Regions from separate parts of the Mesorhizobium sp. WSM4840 genome, predicted to be linked through region 1. Evidence: riboswitches for the same ligand, from Rfam matches in the RefSeq annotation. Region 1 holds a riboswitch; each other region holds the start of a gene.
The links. A riboswitch is a leader RNA that binds a small molecule or an ion and turns the genes downstream of it on or off. The one in region 1 is predicted to bind cobalamin.
Positions count from the first base shown of each region.

Region 1 (4,442 bases):
AGTCTCGAACGATGCGCTCGGCGAAATCTACGCCCATGATATCCATGCGCAGGGCGTCGCCTTCAACACCAGGCCGCTCAATGGCGAGCCACCGACGGCGCGCTCGATGATCTTCGTTACCCCAGACGGCGAGCGCTCGATGAACACCTATCTTGGCGCCTGCGTCGAGCTCGGGCCTGAGGACGTCGAGCCCGACAAGGCCTCGGGCGCCAAGGTCACCTATTTCGAAGGCTATCTGTGGGACCCGCCGCGCGCCAAGGAGGCGATCCGGCAGACGGCCAGCCTGGCGCACGCCGCGGGCCGCGAAGTATCGATGACGCTTTCGGATTCGTTCTGCGTCGACCGCTATCGCGACGAGTTCCTCGACCTCATGCGTTCGGGCACGGTGGACATCGTCTTCGCCAACAGCCACGAGATCAAGTCGCTCTACCAGACATCGTCCTTCGACGGGGCACTGGCTCAGATCCGCAAGGATTGCCGGATCGCCGCCGTGACCCGTTCGGAAAAGGGCTCGGTGATCGTGCGCGGCGACGAGACCGTCACCGTCGAGGCGACCAAAATCCGGGAGCTGGTCGACACCACCGGCGCCAGCGATCTCTATGCCGCCGGCTTCCTGCATGGTTACACGCAAGGCCGCGACCTCAAGACCTGCGGCGACCTCGGCTCACTGGCGGCCGGATTGGTGATCCAGCAGATCGGCCCGAGGCCTCGTCAGAATTTGCGCCGCGAGGCCGAGCAGGCCGGGTTGTTGTAGGGACGCATCTCGGCGAGGTGCTGCTCACCCTCCCCTCTTTGCGGGCTGTCCAGACAAGCGCTGGGAAAACACCGTGTACCCGTCCGTGAAGGATGGCGGTTCTTCTACAAATTTCTGATTATGAAGGCTCAGGAACGTTGTCGCCCTTCGGCCCAGTACTGCCGGCCGATCATGATGGTCAACACGCCCTCTTACGAAAATCGTTCTGAGCCGGGATCGTACAATTGACAGATTGCCCGACCGGCCAGCCACAGCCACCGGTCAGCCACAGCCTGCGAACCGGAGAGGGGCGCAGATGGTTCAGCTCTACCGCGATCTGCGAATTGAGACACGCCGCGGGTGAATGATTCACATAAACACATAAACATTTCTTTATACAGCATTGACAAGAAAGCGGGCAGCTGCGATTGTCCGCATGTCGTGGTTCTCCGCAAGGCGTTGCCCTAGCGGAGCTAAGAGGGAAGCCGGTGCAATGCCGGCGCTGCCCCCGCAACTGTAAGCGGCGAGCCAACCCACCAATGTCACTGGGGCGAACTGCCCCGGGAAGACGGGCAGAGGCTGTGACCCGCGAGCCAGGAGACCTGCCACGGTGAACAACGTCCACGGGCGGGGTGTCTGGTGGCCGCGGCAGCTCGGCGTTGATGCCGGCCTGTTAGCGCCTTCCTTGTCCCCGCCGCTAGCCATCGGGGTATGGAATGAATGTCTCCCAGCAAGTTCCCATAGCAACGCTTGGTGTGCCGCGTATCGGTCGCCGGCGAGAACTGAAATTCGCGCTCGAAAGCTACTGGTCCGGAAAATCTTCTGCTGCCAACCTTCTGGCGACGGCGAAGGCGCTCCGTGCCGCCAGTTGGAGCGAGCAGCACGACCGGGGCGTGTCGAAAATCCCGTCGAACGATTTCTCACTGTATGACCATGTGCTCGACACCGCAGCAATGGTCGGCGCCGTGCCAACCCGTTACGGCTGGACGGGCGGCGAGGTCCCCCTCGACATCTACTTCGCGATGGCGCGCGGGACGCAAGGCGATACCGCGGGTTGCGGACATGCCAGTCACGGGCATGCCGTTCAGGGACAGCGCGTAACCGCGATGGAAATGACCAAATGGTTCGACACGAACTACCACTACATCGTGCCGGAGTTGGGCGACGATCAGACATTCGCCCTCTCGTCGACGAAACCAGTCGATCACTTTCTGGAGGCAAAAGAGCTCGGCATCCATACACGCCCGGTCCTCCTTGGACCGGTCACCTTCCTCAAGCTGGCGAAGTCTCCCGACCAAGGTTTCAATACCATGGCGCTGCTACCGCGCCTGCTGCCCGTCTACGAGCAACTCCTGCGAAATTTGGAGCTCTCTGGGGCCGACTGGGTTCAGATTGATGAGCCGGCGCTTGTGCTCGACCTTAACCCGAACGAACGAGCTGCCTTCGAATTCACCTACGGCCAGCTGTCGAAAGCCGCGCCCAAGTTGAAAATCATGCTGGCTACCTATTTCGGTCCGCTGGGAGACAATCTCGAGACCGCGCTTTCGCTGCGCCTGGCGGGCCTACATCTCGACCTTGTGCGCGCTCCCGAGCAGTTGGAGACGGTTGGTCGGCTCGCACCGAAGGATCTGGTGCTCTCACTTGGCTTGATCGACGGCCGCAACGTCTGGCGCGCGAAACTGACTGCCATTCTCGACCGTATCAAGCCGGTCATTGCCGGCTGGCCGCTGGACCGCGTCGAAATTGCGCCTTCCTGCTCGATGCTTCATGTGCCGATGGACCTGCGGATGGAGACCGCGCTCGATGTGGACGTCAGATCATGGCTGGCATTCGCCGCCCAGAAGACTGAAGAGCTGCTCGTGCTGGCCCAAGCCTTGTCCGAAGGCAGGGATACTGTAGCGGGCGCGCTCAAGGCTTCTGAAGAGGCCGCCGCCGCGCGCGCCATGTCTGCAAAGGTCCATGATCCGCTCGTCCATGGGCGAGTTGTCGGCATTGACGGCGTCATGAAGCAACGAAAGAGCGCATTTGCCAAGCGCTCCAGAGTCCAGGCTGACACGCTCGGCCTGCCGCCATTCCCCACGACGACCATCGGGTCCTTCCCGCAGACGGCCGAGGTGCGCAGGGCGCGCTCCGCTCATGCGAAGGGCCGGCTGAGCTATATCGACTACCAGGCCTTCCTGAAGAAGGAGACCGAAGCGGTGGTCCGTTGGCAGGAGGAGATCGGGCTGGACGTGCTGGTACACGGCGAGTTCGAACGAAACGACATGGTGCAGCATTTCGGCGAGCAGCTGTCCGGCCTCGCCTTCACCCAGCATGGCTGGGTGCAAAGTTACGGCTCCCGGCTGGTGCGCCCTCCCATCATCTTCGGCGACGTATCGCGGCCCAATCCGATGACGGTTCTCTGGTGGCAATTTGCCCAGTCGCTGACGAATAAGCCGGTGAAGGGCATGCTCACAGGGCCAGTGACGATTCTGAACTGGTCTTTTGTTCGCGACGACGTACCCCGCGCCGAGACCTGCCGCCAGATCGCGCTCGCCATCCGCGATGAAGTGACGGACCTCGAAAGAGCTGGCGCAAAGGTGATCCAGATCGATGAGGCCGCATTTCGCGAAGGCTTGCCGCTGCGGAAGGCCGACTGGAAACATTATCTCGGCTGGGCTGTCGAATGCTTCCGGCTCGCTTCGACGGGTGTGGAGGACGCGACCCAAATTCACACCCACATGTGCTATTCGGAGTTCAATGAGATCATCGACTCGATCGGCGAACTGGACGCGGACGTCATTTCGATAGAGACGTCGCGCTCTAAAATGGAACTTCTAGACGCCTTCACCAAGTCCAAATATCCGAACGAAATCGGTCCTGGCGTCTACGACATTCACTCACCACGTGTCCCGGAGATCGGCGAGATTTTGCATCTCGCTCAACTTGCCCGCGAGCGACTGTCGGACAGCCAATTGTGGGTGAATCCGGACTGTGGTCTCAAAACAAGGAAATGGGAGGAGGTCCGCCCTGCCCTCGTGAACATGGTCGCTGCGGCATTCGCCCTGCGGGAGAAAGTGCAGGCGCAGGCCGCTGGGCCACTGTGACCGGCAAACATGTGACCAGCGGGCTCCGCGGATGAGTTCAAAGCAGAAGGGACGGCATCGAAAAGCCGCCCACTGATTGGTAGAGGCCCCACCCTTGTCGTCCAGCCGAAGGCCCGCTGGACGGCTGAGCGGCGGGGCAGGATCTGGGAAGCCGCTTCTGGTCCGAGGACGGATGATTTCAACCAGGAACTGGAGTAAGGCGGCTTTGCCCGTGAGCTTCAGCCTCTCACAGCGCCAGCGGTCAACAGACACTTCACCGAGGGGCGAACGATGCCGCCTGTGCACCGACACATCAAGATATCGGCGGCCAGACCGACCATCGAGAGCATCGTGTCGAGTGATTGCGTCGCATGTGGCGGACATCGACGAAATAGCCATGCCGCCCAGCTGCAAGCTGCGACCATTCCTCATCGCTTGAATTGAAACTTCGCTGCATCTGGCGTGACGCTTGCTCCGCTTCCGCTGAGGTTCGCTGGACTGGGTTTTCAAGCGCACGGATCGCTGTGGAATGTTGCTTCGACACAAAGGCAGCCGTCAACATTACGATTGGTCCAAGGATCTCAGGTGTTCTCCGAGCCTACCTTTTCGTTGCGCAGGCTACCGGAGCAGGGCGAGGAGCGAAA
Region 1 is NZ_JBVVQD010000029.1:42,933-47,374, reverse strand. It holds gene AC0L3I_RS28975 (adenosine kinase) at 1-754, shown strand, start outside; cobalamin riboswitch at 1,159-1,357, shown strand; gene metE (5-methyltetrahydropteroyltriglutamate--homocysteine S-methyltransferase) at 1,474-3,819, shown strand.

Region 2 (4,442 bases), on a different contig from region 1:
CCATCTCCCCGCAAGGAGGAGATCGGCCGCTTCGCCGATGAAGCCTCCTTCGGAGTGTTCAAAACTCTATGCCTTGCTGCGCCTTCACGCCGGCGGAAAAGTGATGTTTGGTCACGCCCATCTCGGTGACCAGATCGGCGGCATCGACCAGCGCCGGTTTGGCGTTGCGGCCGGTGACGACGACATGCAGGTTTTCGCGGCGCCCTTTCAGCGACGCCACCACTTTGTCGAGATCGAGATAATTGTAGCGCAGCGCGATATTCAGCTCGTCGAGCACCAGAAGGCTGATCGATGGATCGGCCATCAGTTCGAGCGCCTTGGCCCAGGCGGACTCGGCGGCGGCGATATCGCGCTTCAGATCCTGCGTCTCCCAGGTGAAACCCTCGCCCATCGTGTGCCAGACGACCCGGTCGCCGAAGGCGGCAAAGGCGTCCTTCTCGCCGGTGTGCCATTTGCCCTTGATGAACTGGACGACGCCGACGCGCCTGCCGTAGCCGAGCATCCTCAGCGCCAGCCCGAAGGCGGCAGTGGTCTTGCCCTTGCCGGGCCCGGTGTTGACGATCAGCAGCCCCTTCTCGACCGTCTTTGCCGCGACCTCTGCGTCCTGCACCGCCTTGCGCTTGGCCATCTTGGCGCGGTGGCGTTCCTCGTCCCTGTCGTCGATATCGGTCATCTCATTTCACCTTGAGCGGCAGTCCCGCCACCATCAGCAGCACTGTGCCGGCGACGGCCGCGACCTGCTGGTTGAGCCGGCCGGCGGCATCGCGAAACCGGCGAGCCAGCGCATTGTCGGGCACGATGCCCTGGCCAACCTCGTTGGAAACCACGAACCATGGCCCGCGCGGCCGCGACAGCACATCGGCCAGCCCTCGGCATTCGGCCTCAATGTCGCGTTCGGCCAGCATATGGTTGGTCAGCCACAGCGTCAGGCAATCGACGAGGACAGGCCGGCCGTCAGGCAACGCCTCAATCGCGCCGACGAGATCGAGTGGCGCGTCGATGGTCGTCCAACCCTCGCCGCGCCGCGACTGATGCAGCGCGATACGCTCGCGCATCTCGTCGTCATAGGCTTGCGCCGTAGCGATATAGGCCCACGGCGCCGGACAGGCCGTCACCAGTCTTTCGGCATGCGCGCTCTTGCCGGAGCGCGCACCGCCGATGACCAGGGTCAGATTGCCGCCGGGAGCAGCGCGATCAGGCAAAGCTGTCGCGCAGGCCGGTCGTGCTGCCGGTCAAGCGGCCGCGCACCACGCCGACGACGGCGCCGAGCACCAGCCAGAACACCAGATTGGTCAGTGTCACCGCCACCACGAACTGGTGGTGCAGGGCTTCCGTGATCGGCGATTCAAAACTGTCGGGCTGCGGCGCGCCGACGATATGCGGCGCCACGATCAACGCCACGGCAAGCAGCGCCAGCGGCAGCGATTTGCGAAAGGCGAGCAGCCCAAGACCGGCCGCGGTCGCTATCACCGTCGCCGTCCACCAGATCTGGCGCTGAGTGAGATCGGCCGCCGGCATCGCCGGCAGTTCGGGCGGCAGGCCGAGGTTCGGAGCCAGCGTGAACACGGCAAAGCCGGCAAGCCCCCATAACAGGCCCTGACGCCAATTGCCGATGCCGCCGGCGAACTCCGAAGCGGCGACCAGGATCAGCGCAAAGCCGATGCCGGTGACGACATTGGCAACGACGTTGAAGGCGAATCGTTCAAAACCGTCAGCCGGCGCCCAGCCTTCGTCTTCCGCAGCCGGAGCGGCCGGTTCGGCGCTACTCATGGCATTGGCGTCCGTGGCGTTCGCAGCCGGCGCCGCGGTATGGTCATGCGTGTGACCACTGCCGGCCTGCTCGTAGACTTCCGCCTTGAGAATGAGCGGCACGGTGGCGTAGGCCTGCATGCAGGCGAGAACGACGCCAGCCACAAGCCCTGCGATCGCCGCGATGAGCACGACGTTGCGAAACAGTGTCATGATGTCGGCCCCTCGTCAGTGGCAGGGAAACGCCATCGAGTGGCGATAGTCGTGGGCGGCATTGTGGACCGTATCGATATGCGAGAAGCCGACAAAGCCCATGACGAAAATGCCGAGAAATGCAGCAAGCGCCAGCTGCACGAAGCGCGACTGCGAGGAGACGGAAGCGCCGAGCGAGACGGAAGCGGTATTCATGTCTTGTCCTTTCGCCCTCCACCCGAGGGCATAGAAATCAGTTCTCCTGTCGCCGGCAGGTCTCCTGGCTCGCGGATCAGCGCCCTTCCCCACCTTCCCGAAGAAACTCTTCAGTGGCATATGGAGAGGACTACCGCACACAGTTGCGGGGGCAGCCACGGCATTGGGCGAATTTTGCCCTTACCGCATTCCCTTTAGAGCGCCGTGCGTCCGAATGGACGCACAAAGGACGCTCTAACACTTAGACTCTGCGCATGACCTTTCCGGAACCGATTCCGGTTCCGGGTTCATGCGCGGCTCCAAACGGAACCGACGACGGCCGCGACTATAGGCAGAATCGCTGCGCCCGGCAAACCAAATTCCGCCAGCGGCCAGCCCGAATGCGCCGTCTCGGGAATCAGCCGGCCGGCGCCACAAGGCCGGAGTGCTGATGCCCGAGGAATATGAACTGCATCGCTTCTAATGGGTGCGTCAGCGGCATACGGCGCTTTCACCGACGCCCTGAGCATCAACGGGATTTGCCCTGTCTTCTTTTGTCCGGGGCAACCATGATAGTCGTCTTGCAGTGCTGAATCAGATTGCGAGACCATGAGCATTTCTACGCCGACCGTTCAGGACCGATCCAAGCGCATCATCGCCATCGACGTCGCCCGCGGCGTCGCTTTGCTTGCCATGGCAAGTTACCATTTCACCTGGGATCTCGAATTCTTTGGCTACACCGATCCCGGCCTGACCGCCTTCGGCTGGTGGAAATTCTACGCGCGCTGCATCGCTTCGACCTTCCTGTTCCTGGTCGGCGTCAGCCTGTTCCTCGCCCATGGCAAACTGATCCGCTGGAACGGCTTCTGGAAACGCTTCGCCATGGTCGCCGGGGCGGCGCTCGCCATATCGGCTGCCACGAGGCTTGCCACGCCGGACAGTTTCATCTTCTTCGGTATCCTGCACGAGATCGCGCTCGCCAGCCTGCTCGGCCTGGCGTTTCTGCGGCTGCCGGCGCTGCTGGCGCTTGCTGTCGCAGCTTTCGTCATCACAGCGCCGCTCTACCTCAGGTCCGAGATCTTCGACCATCCGGCCCTGTGGTGGGTCGGCCTGTCGGCAACCAACCCGCGCTCCAACGATTATGTCCCGCTGTTGCCATGGTTCGGCGCTGTGCTTGCGGGCATCGCGACGGCAAAACTCGCCTCCGCCTCCGGCCTGCTGACGCGGTTGGCAGGCCTGACGCCCGGCAGCTGGACAAATCCGCTGGTCTTTATCGGCCGGCACAGCCTCGCCTTCTATCTGATCCACCAGCCGGTGCTGATCGGCTCGATCTGGCTTTTTTCGCAAGTCATGCCGGCACCGGTCGAGACCAGGCAGGTCACCTTCCTGAAAGAATGCCAGACTTCGTGCGAGCAATCGCGCGACACGGAGTTCTGCTCCAGCTATTGTGTGTGCATGCTCGATACACTCGAGGGCGAGGCCACGCTTGATCAGCTCTACCGCAACGACCAGGCTGCGGAATGGAAGGCACATCTCGACGAGCTCGCCGGCGCCTGCACTGCCAAAGCCGACAGCACTTTGATGGAGGGAGGAGCACAATGACCGACCATCAACAGAAACCTGGGCAACAGAAACCGGGGCAGCCGAAACCGGGGTTTATACCGTGGCCGCCGCTGATCTATGTCGCGGCCATCGCCGTCAGCATCGCGCTTGGCTTGCTCTATCCGCTGCCATGGATCGGCGGCCTTCTGGGCGACATCCTGTTCGCGGCCGGCTGGGTGGCATTGTTCGGCGTCGTCGCACTCTGGTTCACGGCAATCCGCACCATGATCCGGGCAAAGACGACGCTCCACCCAAACGCCGTGCCGGATCACCTGGTCACATCTGGCCCCTTCGCCGTCAGCCGCAACCCGATATATCTGGCCAACACGCTGCTGATGATCGGCGTCGCCCTTATCTCGGGGATCGTATGGTTCCTGCCGCTGGCGATCATCGCCGCCTTCGCAACGCAGAAGATGGCGATCGAGGGCGAGGAAAGAGTTCTGACGGCGAAATTCGGCAAGAAATACCGGGATTACGCTAAAAAGGTGCGGCGCTGGATTTGAGGCGTGCGGCAAGGTCTTTTTAAGAATTCGCTCTGGCAGAAAACCACACTAGCTGGCCGCCAGAGTAGAATTGTCAAAAAAGGCCGCTCACGTGTTGACGCCGAGCTCCACCAATCGCTCGACGCAGGATTCCTCGGCCTGATCGAGTTCCGCCAGCGTCTCTTCGAGGTCGCGGCGCTTCTGGCGCAGATCCTCGCGCTT
Region 2 is NZ_JBVVQD010000004.1:293,464-297,905, reverse strand. It holds gene cobO (cob(I)yrinic acid a,c-diamide adenosyltransferase) at 59-673, opposite strand; gene cobU (bifunctional adenosylcobinamide kinase/adenosylcobinamide-phosphate guanylyltransferase) at 675-1,172, opposite strand; gene AC0L3I_RS08990 (CbtA family protein) at 1,195-1,962, opposite strand; gene AC0L3I_RS08985 (CbtB domain-containing protein) at 1,978-2,157, opposite strand; cobalamin riboswitch at 2,195-2,395, opposite strand; gene AC0L3I_RS08980 (acetyltransferase domain-containing protein) at 2,746-3,738, shown strand; gene AC0L3I_RS08975 (methyltransferase family protein) at 3,735-4,241, shown strand; gene AC0L3I_RS08970 (MerR family transcriptional regulator) at 4,329-4,442, opposite strand, start outside.
Region 2: it holds a riboswitch for cobalamin, as region 1 does, so the genes downstream of both, AC0L3I_RS08985 (CbtB domain-containing protein) here and metE (5-methyltetrahydropteroyltriglutamate--homocysteine S-methyltransferase) in region 1, are expected to answer to the same signal.

Region 3 (4,442 bases), on a different contig from region 1:
ATTCGCCCCCAACCTTGGTCGAACGCCGACAGAGTGCCGTCTGCATGAAGGAAAAAATCTCGCTCGCCATGGCCCGGCGCATCGCGCTTGCCGCACAGGGGTTTGCCGATCCTCGCCCTAACAGCACGCCCGATCGCCGCCATCTGGCCCGTGTGCTTGGCCGGACCGGCCTGCTGCAGATCGATTCCGTCAGCGCGGTGGTGCGCGCCCATTATATGCCGCTCTATTCGCGGCTTGGCCCCTACCCGCTTGCGCTGCTCGATAACGCCGCCGTGACGCGCAAGCGCACGGTCTTCGAATATTGGGCGCACGAAGCCTCCTTTCTGCCGGTCGAAACCTATCCGCTGATGCGCTGGCGCATGGAGCGGGCCGAACGTGGCGAGGAAATGTATAACGGACTGGCCAAGTGGGGCCGCGAACGCGCCGCCTACATTGAAGACATTTATCGCGAGGTCGTCGAACGAGGGCCGGTCGCCGCATCCGCCCTCGAAGGCCAGAAGGGAAACGGCGGCTGGTGGGGTTGGAGCGATGCCAAGCACGCTTTCGAATGGCTGTTCTGGGCCGGCCGTATCACCACGGCGTCGCGTCGTGGCTTCGAGCGGCTTTACGATCTGCCGGAGCGCGTGCTGCCGCCGGCAGTACTTGCTTTGCCGGTGCCCTCCCCGGAAGATGCGCACCGCGAATTGCTGCGCATTTCCGCCCGCGCCCACGGCGTCGCGACAGCGGGCGACCTGCGCGACTATTTCCGTCTCTCTCCCGCCGACATCAAGGGCCGCATTGAGGAACTGGTCGACGCAGGTGATCTTTTGCCGGTTCGCGTCGAAGGCTGGGACAAAACAGCCTATCTTCACAGGGATGCCCGTTTTCCGCGCAAGATCGAGGCGCGCGCCTTGCTTGCGCCGTTCGATCCCGTCGTCTTCGAACGAGCGCGCACGGAAAGACTGTTCAACTTCCGCTATCGCATCGAGATCTACACCCCGGCCGAAAAGCGCCAATACGGCTATTACGTGCTGCCGTTCCTGCTCGGCGAAAGGATCGTGGCGCGCGTCGACCTCAAGGCCGACCGCCCCGCCGGCGTGCTGCGCGTCCATGCCGCCTATGCCGAGCCCGGCGCCCCGCCGCAAACCGCCGCCGAACTCTTCGAGGAGTTGAAGCTGATGCAGGGTTGGCTCGGCCTGGACCGCATCGAGGTGACGCCGGCCGGTGATCTGGGTTCGGCTCTCGCCGACATTGCCGCGTCGTAGACGTGCGTTGACACGACTGCCTGCACAAGCCTAAATCCGGTTCAGACGGTCTCCTCTCGGCAAAGGGAGGAGCCAAGAGGGAATGCGGTGCGAAATCCCCGATTTCAAATCCGCGGCTGTCCCCGCAACTGTAAGCGACGAGCCAAGGCCGAAAACCACTGGGACGGTCCCGGGAAGGCGGCACCAAGGCGATGACCCGCGAGCCAGGAGACCTGCCGTCTAGGACATAAGAATCCGATCGCCTGGCGGGTTTTCCGGGCAAGGAGCCTGATTTGGAACGCGACAGCAGTTTTTCGGCTGAGACAGCGGGCGTATTGTCCGGCGATGATGATGCTCTGGCCGACGTCACCGTGATCGTCTGCGCCTCCTGCCGGGACGAAACCGGCTCCGATGGCCATCCCCGCGCCGGCGAATTGTTGGCCGAAGACACGCGCCGCGCTGTATCAGGCGAAAATATCAGTATCCGCACCGTCGAATGCCTCGGCAACTGCAAGCGCCGGCTGAGCGCCGCGATCCTGCGCGACGGCTGCTGGAGCTATGTCTTTGGCGACCTGACCGTGACCAGCGGCGCCGATCTGGTCGCCGGTGCAAAGCTCTTCGCCACCTCGACGGACGGCCTCATTCCATGGCGCGGCCGGCCCGATTGCCTGAAACGCGGCCTCGTCGCCCGCATTCCTCCCCTCGACCTTGTTAAGGATCAGATATGACCACTTCCGTCTCCCGCGTGCCCTGCACCGTCGTCACCGGCTTCCTCGGCGCCGGCAAGACGACGCTGATCCGCCATCTGCTCGAAAACGCCGGCGGCAAGCGGCTGGCCATCATCGTCAACGAGTTCGGCGATATCGGCATCGACGGCGAGATTCTGAAGGGATGCGGCATCGACACCTGCCCTGAGGAAAACATCGTCGAACTGGCCAATGGCTGCATCTGCTGCACCGTCGCCGACGACTTCGTCCCGGCGCTCGACCAGATCCTGTCGCTATCGCCGAAAGTCGACCATATCCTGATCGAAACCTCCGGGCTGGCTCTGCCCAAGCCGCTGGTCCAGGCCTTCCAGTGGCCGACGGTCAAGAGCCGGGTGACCGTCGATGGCGTCATTGCGGTCGTCGACGGACCGGCGCTGGCGGAAGGCCGCGTCGCCAACGACATGGACGCCCTGCAGGCGCAGCGCGCGCAGGACGAGACGCTCGACCACGATGATCCGGTCGAAGAGGTGTTCGAGGACCAGCTCGCCTGCGCCGACCTGATCATATTGTCGAAGAGCGACCTGATGGACGCCGCCGGCTCGGCCCGTGCCAATGCCATCATCGGCGAGCATGCCGCGCGCGCCGTCAAGATCGTGCCGACCTCGCAGGGTAAGGTCGATCCGTCTGTGCTGCTCGGCCTCGGCCTTGCCGTCGAGGACGACATCGAGAACCGCAAGACCCATCACGACGACGAGCTCGACCATGAGCATGACGATTTCGACTCGTTCGTCATCGACATTCCATCGATCGCCAATCCCGACGAGCTGGCGTTGCGCGTCGCCACCGCGGCCGAGGAAGAAAACGTGCTGCGCGTCAAGGGTTTCGTCGAGGTCGGCGGCAAGCCGATGCGGCTCCTGCTGCAGGCCGTCGGCCCACGCGTCAATCACTATTACGACCGCGCCTGGACCGCCGAGGACGAGCGCCGTTCGCGCCTCGTCGTCATCGGCCTGAAAGGGCTGAACCGCCCGGCCATCGAGCGTATTCTCGCCGGCTGACCTCAGGCACGAGCCGCGATGCACATCCTCACCACAACATCCGCCTCGCTCGACGATCTCGCCGAGCCTGTTGATCTCAGGCAGACGCCTGCGGATGTCGTGGCGCTGTCCTTCACCGACAGCGATCTGGCCGGGCTGGCAGCAGCGTGGAAGGCGGACGCGGATCGCCTGCCATCGATGCGGCTGGCGGCCTTGCGCGACCTGCGCCATCCGATGTCCGTCGATCTCTGGATCGACAGCGTCGCCCGGCACGCCAGGGTTATTTTGGTTCGCGTCCTCGGCGGTTACGACTGGTGGCGCTACGGCTGCGACCAGCTCGCCTCGATCGCCCGCGCACGCGGCATAAAACTGGCGCTGCTGCCCGGCGAATGCCGCGACGAGGATCTCCGGCTAATCGAATGCTCGACGCTGCCGCGCGAAGAACTCGACGGCCTGCTGGGCTATTTTCGCGAAGGCGGCCCGGCCAACATGACGGCGCTGGTGCATCGGCTGGCAGGTCTCGCCGGATCAGGTGTGGCGGTCGCTGAACCTGTCAGCGTGCCAAAAGCCGGCTACTATCAACCGGGACTGGGGATCGTCGAGCGCGACGTCCCCCTCCCCCTCGAGGGGAGGGTCCGGCCGCAGGGGGGGGGGGGGGGCGCCTGTAACCCGCCCAAACGCTTTTACGCGCGCCGGAATAAAAAACCGTCCACCCCGCCCCCAACCCCCCCCCCCGGCCCTTCGGGCCACCCTCCCCTCAAGGGGGAGGGGGACGTCGTGCCAATTCTCTTCTACCGTTCGATGCTGCTCGCCGCCGATGTCGCGCCGATCGACGCATTGTTCGAAGCGCTCGGGCAGCGTGGCATCATCCCTGTCCCCATTTTCGTCTCCAGCCTCAAGGATCCGGTCTCGCTGGCCTTTGTCGAGACTGCGCTTGCTGCGCTAAACCCTGCCGCGATCATCACCGCCACGGCCTTCGCCTCCGGTGCTGAGCCCGGCGTCGAAACCCTGTTCGACCGCGCCGGCGTGCCGGCATTCCAGGTCATTGTGGCGACAACACGCCGCGATATCTGGCAAAACAATCAGCGCGGCCTGGCGCCCGCCGACCTGGCCATGCATGTCGTCCTGCCCGAACTCGACGGCCGCATTCTTGCCGGTGCCATTTCCTTCAAGGGAGAGAGCGAGGTCGATCCGGCGCTGGCCTTCCGCGCTTTCGCCAACCGGCCGGAGCCGGACCGCGTCGCGCAGGTGGCGAACCGTGTCGAAGCTTTCATCCGCCTGCAGCGGACGCCGCGCGCGGAACGCAAGCTGGCCATCCTGATCCCCGACTATCCAAGCGCGCCCGGCCGCACCGGCTACGCCGTCGGCCTCGACGTGCCGTCCAGCGTGCTGGCGATGCTGCACGACTTGAGCGAACAGGGCTACACCGTTGAAGGGATTCCGCAAACGCCGCGGGAGTTGCTGGATGAGTTGGAGCG
Region 3 is NZ_JBVVQD010000004.1:254,535-258,976, reverse strand. It holds gene AC0L3I_RS08810 (winged helix-turn-helix domain-containing protein) at 45-1,244, shown strand; cobalamin riboswitch at 1,274-1,478, shown strand; gene AC0L3I_RS08805 (DUF1636 family protein) at 1,517-1,951, shown strand; gene cobW (cobalamin biosynthesis protein CobW) at 1,948-2,985, shown strand; gene AC0L3I_RS08795 (cobaltochelatase subunit CobN) at 3,004-4,442, shown strand, end outside.
Region 3: it holds a riboswitch for cobalamin, as region 1 does, so the genes downstream of both, AC0L3I_RS08805 (DUF1636 family protein) here and metE (5-methyltetrahydropteroyltriglutamate--homocysteine S-methyltransferase) in region 1, are expected to answer to the same signal.

Region 4 (4,442 bases), on a different contig from region 1:
GAAGCGTCAAACATTACCGGTCAGAACATTGTTGTCGATGCCGGCAGCCATCTTGGACTGCTGCCGCGGGCCTGCGGGTGAGGAAACGGATGTGGGCGACGTAGGCTTCTGCGGAAGCGCTGGATTTCTCCCAGTCCTGGGTCAGCCTGCGGTCTCGTCCCGGCCTTCTCTCCGGGATCGGCGGGCCCTAGCCATCTATGGGATTCTAGCGGATCACAGTGCAGGCGATGCAGGGCATCGGCGTCCCAAGGACCTATTGGGCGCATGGGCCGGATCTCCTGCTGCGGCCATGGCATGATGTTACGAAGCCGCGCAGACGCTGCTGACGCGTGTGACGAATTGGTCGTGGCTGAAGGCGTGGGCGATGAATGTCGCCAGGCGGCACGGCCGACAGAAGGCCATTGTCGCATTGGCCCGTCGGCTTGCGGTGATCATGCATCACATGTGGCGGGACGACTCAACAAGAGGGTGGCCTCTCACGTATGGGAATCCGAGAGGTCTTTGCCCGCAATCTGCGTAGGCTTCGCGAGAAAAAGAAGGTGTCGCAGGAGGCGCTGGCACATGAAGCTGGTGTTGATCGAACGTACATCAGCGCTCTTGAGCGCAGTGTATATGCTGCTAGCATCGACATGGTCGAGAAGCTCGCTATGGTGCTGGAGGTTGAGCCGGCAACGCTGCTCGATCCGCGATCTGAATAGACTTAAGCACCATCTGATGCCGGCATCTCTTCGATCGCCCCGCCAACGCCGGCTGTTGGAACAGCTGATAGCGGCGCGTAAGAACAAGGGCTTAACCCAGGCCAAGGTTGCCGAAGCGCTTCGCCGGCTGCAGTCTTCCGTGGCCAAGTATGCGGGCGGTGAACGTCGCATGGCTCGCGTGACCGATAGCTCGAGCTGTGCTTGGCTTGAGCGACCAACGTCATCAAAATCGCATCCCTTGATTTGCTGCCCGCCGGCGGCAAATTGATAAACTCAAGGCCCGTGATCCGCTGACCTCCGCGCATGGATATGCGCAAGCTGGTCGGACAAAATGCACGCAGGATCAGGGAGAACGCCGGCTTGACGCAGGAGCAGCTTGCCGAGATCTCCGGCTTCAGCCAGCAGTACATCAGCGGGCTGGAGAAGGGCAAAAGGAACCCCACCATCGTCACGCTTTATGTGTCCACAATCCGCGGCCTGACCTTGGTTGCCGCGCGCCATGGCGAAATAGGTATCGAGTGGGACCTCGCCGTCAGTCCAGGCGTATCGTGCCGGCACGGCGCCGACCATGGCGACGGTGTCGAGCACATGGTCGTAAAGCGAGAAATCGTTGGACGGGATTTTCGACACGCCGCGATCGTGCTGTTCCCTCCAGCTAGCGGCACGCAGCGCCTTCGCCGTCGCGAGCAGGTCGGCAGCGGGAGATTTTCCGGACCAGTAGCTTTCAAGTGCGAATTTCAGTTCCCGCTGTCGACCGATACGCGGCACGCCAAGCGTTGCCACAGGAATTTGTTGAGAGACAGTCATGCCATACCCCGATGGTTTGGGGCGTGGGGCCAAGGAGACGCGCGAGTAGGCCGGCACGAAGCCGGGCTACCGCGACCACCGAGACACCCCGCCCGTGGACGTTGTTCGTCGTGGCAGGTCTCCTGGCTCGCGGGTCAAAGCCTGTGCCCGTCTTCCCAAGGCCGTTCGCCTCAGTGACATCAATGGGCTTGGCTCGCCGCTAACAGTTGCGGGGGCAGCGCCGGCATCGCACCGGCTTCCCTCTTAGCTCCGCCACGGCAGTGCCGCGCGGAGCACCACGGCATGCCGCACAATCACAGCCGCTTCGCTCCTTCTCAATACCATATAACGAGATGTTTATGTGATGATGCGAATAATGCGCTTGCGCTGATCGGTCTCTTTCGCCCGAAGCCGCATACGATGCGGCCTCTCATCAGTGCAGGCTCGGAAAGGTCCTTGTCCCCATCGGCGACGCCGGATCAGGTCGAGGTCGCCGGGCTCAAAGGTGTGCAGTCGGGCCAGGTCGTCACGGTCAGCCGGAGTCCCGGTATTTGTTCCCGCTCGGCTTCGCTCAGCGTGCTTGCGCATTCGCCCATCAGCGCGCTGATCACCACGGCCGGAAGCGGAAAGGAGAGGTGGCGCCGCAGGTCGGCGGGCTGGGGCTGGGCCGCCAGCGTCTCGAACAACTGCGGCGATCGCCTCGACCTGCTGCGCGAGCAGCTTCACCCTGCGGTTGCTGAAGGCCGGCGCCACGATCGTGCGTGACCGGGCATGCTCGCCCCCTCATGCGAGACCAGCCACCCCGGTGAACCGAGAATCACCAAATCCGGGGTTAATGCCGCACTCTCTAAAGAGCCCGTTTGAGAATGGGTTGAGTTGCCACTGTTCGCATGATTCAAGCTTGGGATGTGGACCCAAGCGAGCCGTGGCCGGATGGCTGAACATGAGAAGCAAGCCAAGCACTACCAGACCGACCTGACGGATGCGGAATGGGAGGGTGCGGAACAACAGGCGGCGCACGAAGCGGGCCTCGCGTAGGTCCGTCGTCGGCTTGCGACCGTGGACCGTCGCCTATCAACCAGGGATCGAGCGTGGCCTTGCCTGTTAGCTTGGCGCCGGCGGTGTTGAACGCACTGCGCTATCTGGCCCGTTCGGGCGGTGGCTGGCGGATGACTGTCGCCAGTCCCTGTTGAAACGCTGGTCGGAAAACATCCGCCTGAGCGTCTGGTGACGGCCTGCCGCCCAGGTCACCACATCGCCTGGCAGCGACACTCGAGCCATCCCCCCCCCTGCTGCAGAATCGCAGAAGAAAGACTATCAAGTTGCGCCTTTAAGACCATCGCGGGTCCACTTCTCGGCACGGATGATCCGCGCGCGGACTTCGAAAAGGGCGCCGAATGTGTTCTTGACCTTGAGATCATCGGCGCTGCCGGCTTGCTGGTGATAGAAAATCGTATAGTTCACACCGGCGCCGATATAGGGCTTGAAGGCGCCGAAATCGGTAAAATGATACTGCAATGTAAGCGTGGGCGGCAGCAGCCAAACCTTGCCGACCTTGCCCAGCCCGCCGATCGCACCTTGGCCATCGACGTTGGCATAGGTGGTGCCGAGTATGAGTTCGGCGGCGATGTTGTCCGTGAAGAAATACGAAATATCGAGTTCCGGCGTCAGCGTGTTCGAATAGGAAAGACCGGAGCCGGGCACCGCGTTGACGTAGCCCGAATCCTCAGTGATCACCCCCAACGCGCGCAGGCGGATCTGCCAGGGGCTTGGCGCTTCCGCGACCGGGGCTCCTGCCTGCGGAACGCTCGCGGCTTGATGAACATCTGCCGCGCCGGCTTGTCCCGCAACGATGAGGACGACAGCCGCTGTTACTGCCTGCGCCACCCCAATTCGCGCTCTCGCCATGCTCTTCTCTCCTTGATCTTCAGAAACGACGCACTGCGCCTTGATTGAATCCTGCTCGCATCAATCGAGATTGACGGAGCGCTCATGCGGGAGAGCCCCCGCATGTGTCGTGCCAAATGAGAAAATCATTGCAGAACGACGCGATCATTCTGTTAGCGCTGTGTCTCATGTCCGACTTCGTCGAAGTTCCGACAATGAGTGCAGCCGTAGCCGCCCCGGGTAGCAGTGCAATCCATCCGGGTTCGAAAGCAGAATGTCTTTGACGGCGGCTATGGCGGATTTATCTTCAGTCTTGGTCATGGTGGCGTTCCTTCGCGGGAATCGGTGACGTGAACAATCACCAGCCTGCCATGACCGCCCTCTCTCAGCGAATTTGCAGAACTCTAAGCACACTACCCCAACGAATCACCGCTGCGCCGGCTGCACCATCTTTGCGCCTGGCACCAGTGGCGGATCAGATGCCCTCGTAACCAACGGGCGAAAGATCACATGATAGTAATGAGGCGTCTTGAACTGTTGCAAATCAACGGAACGTATTGTCGCGACACTTGCCTGTGATAGGCACTGGTAAATCTCTCCCTCCCGGTTGATTTCTTCCAGATCGAGAGAGCTCGACACATCACTACACACCCTTCTTGCATTATCTAAAAGATGTATACCTTCGATTTGCAACCATACGTAGTGCTCGCCAAGAAGCATTTTCACACTGGTGCCGCTTTCATAAGGCAGCTTAATGGAGAAATATCCGTCATGCAGATGGTGCGCTCTAAGCAAGAAGACCTTGGACTCTTGTGTGCTCCCTATCGAGACTTTCAGAGGTGAAAACCGCACATTCATATCTTCTGGTCTTAAATCAAGCTGAAATCTCTTTTGCACCAGACCGCTGAATGCGAAGTCAAGCCCCAAGCTGCGCGTTTCAAATGCACCCAGCTGATAAGGTGAGGGCAGGCACCCCACATGCTTCCAAGCTCTGTCTAGATGATAGAGGGTCTTCGTGCGATCTGGCCCCATAAACTTGTCGTTCTGGAAGCCCTTGAAATATTCCAACTC
Region 4 is NZ_JBVVQD010000050.1:25,382-29,823, forward strand. It holds gene AC0L3I_RS34585 (SDR family NAD(P)-dependent oxidoreductase) at 1-81, shown strand, start outside; partial or broken gene AC0L3I_RS34590 (IS110 family RNA-guided transposase) at 250-520, shown strand; gene AC0L3I_RS34595 (helix-turn-helix domain-containing protein) at 483-698, shown strand; partial or broken gene AC0L3I_RS34600 (helix-turn-helix transcriptional regulator) at 1,002-1,157, shown strand; partial or broken gene AC0L3I_RS34605 (5-methyltetrahydropteroyltriglutamate--homocysteine S-methyltransferase) at 1,158-1,481, opposite strand; cobalamin riboswitch at 1,601-1,800, opposite strand; partial or broken gene AC0L3I_RS34610 (cytochrome P450) at 2,075-2,326, opposite strand; partial or broken gene AC0L3I_RS34615 (OmpW/AlkL family protein) at 2,832-3,392, opposite strand; gene AC0L3I_RS34620 (HAD family hydrolase) at 3,798-4,442, opposite strand, start outside.
Region 4: it holds a riboswitch for cobalamin, as region 1 does, so the genes downstream of both, AC0L3I_RS34605 (5-methyltetrahydropteroyltriglutamate--homocysteine S-methyltransferase) here and metE (5-methyltetrahydropteroyltriglutamate--homocysteine S-methyltransferase) in region 1, are expected to answer to the same signal.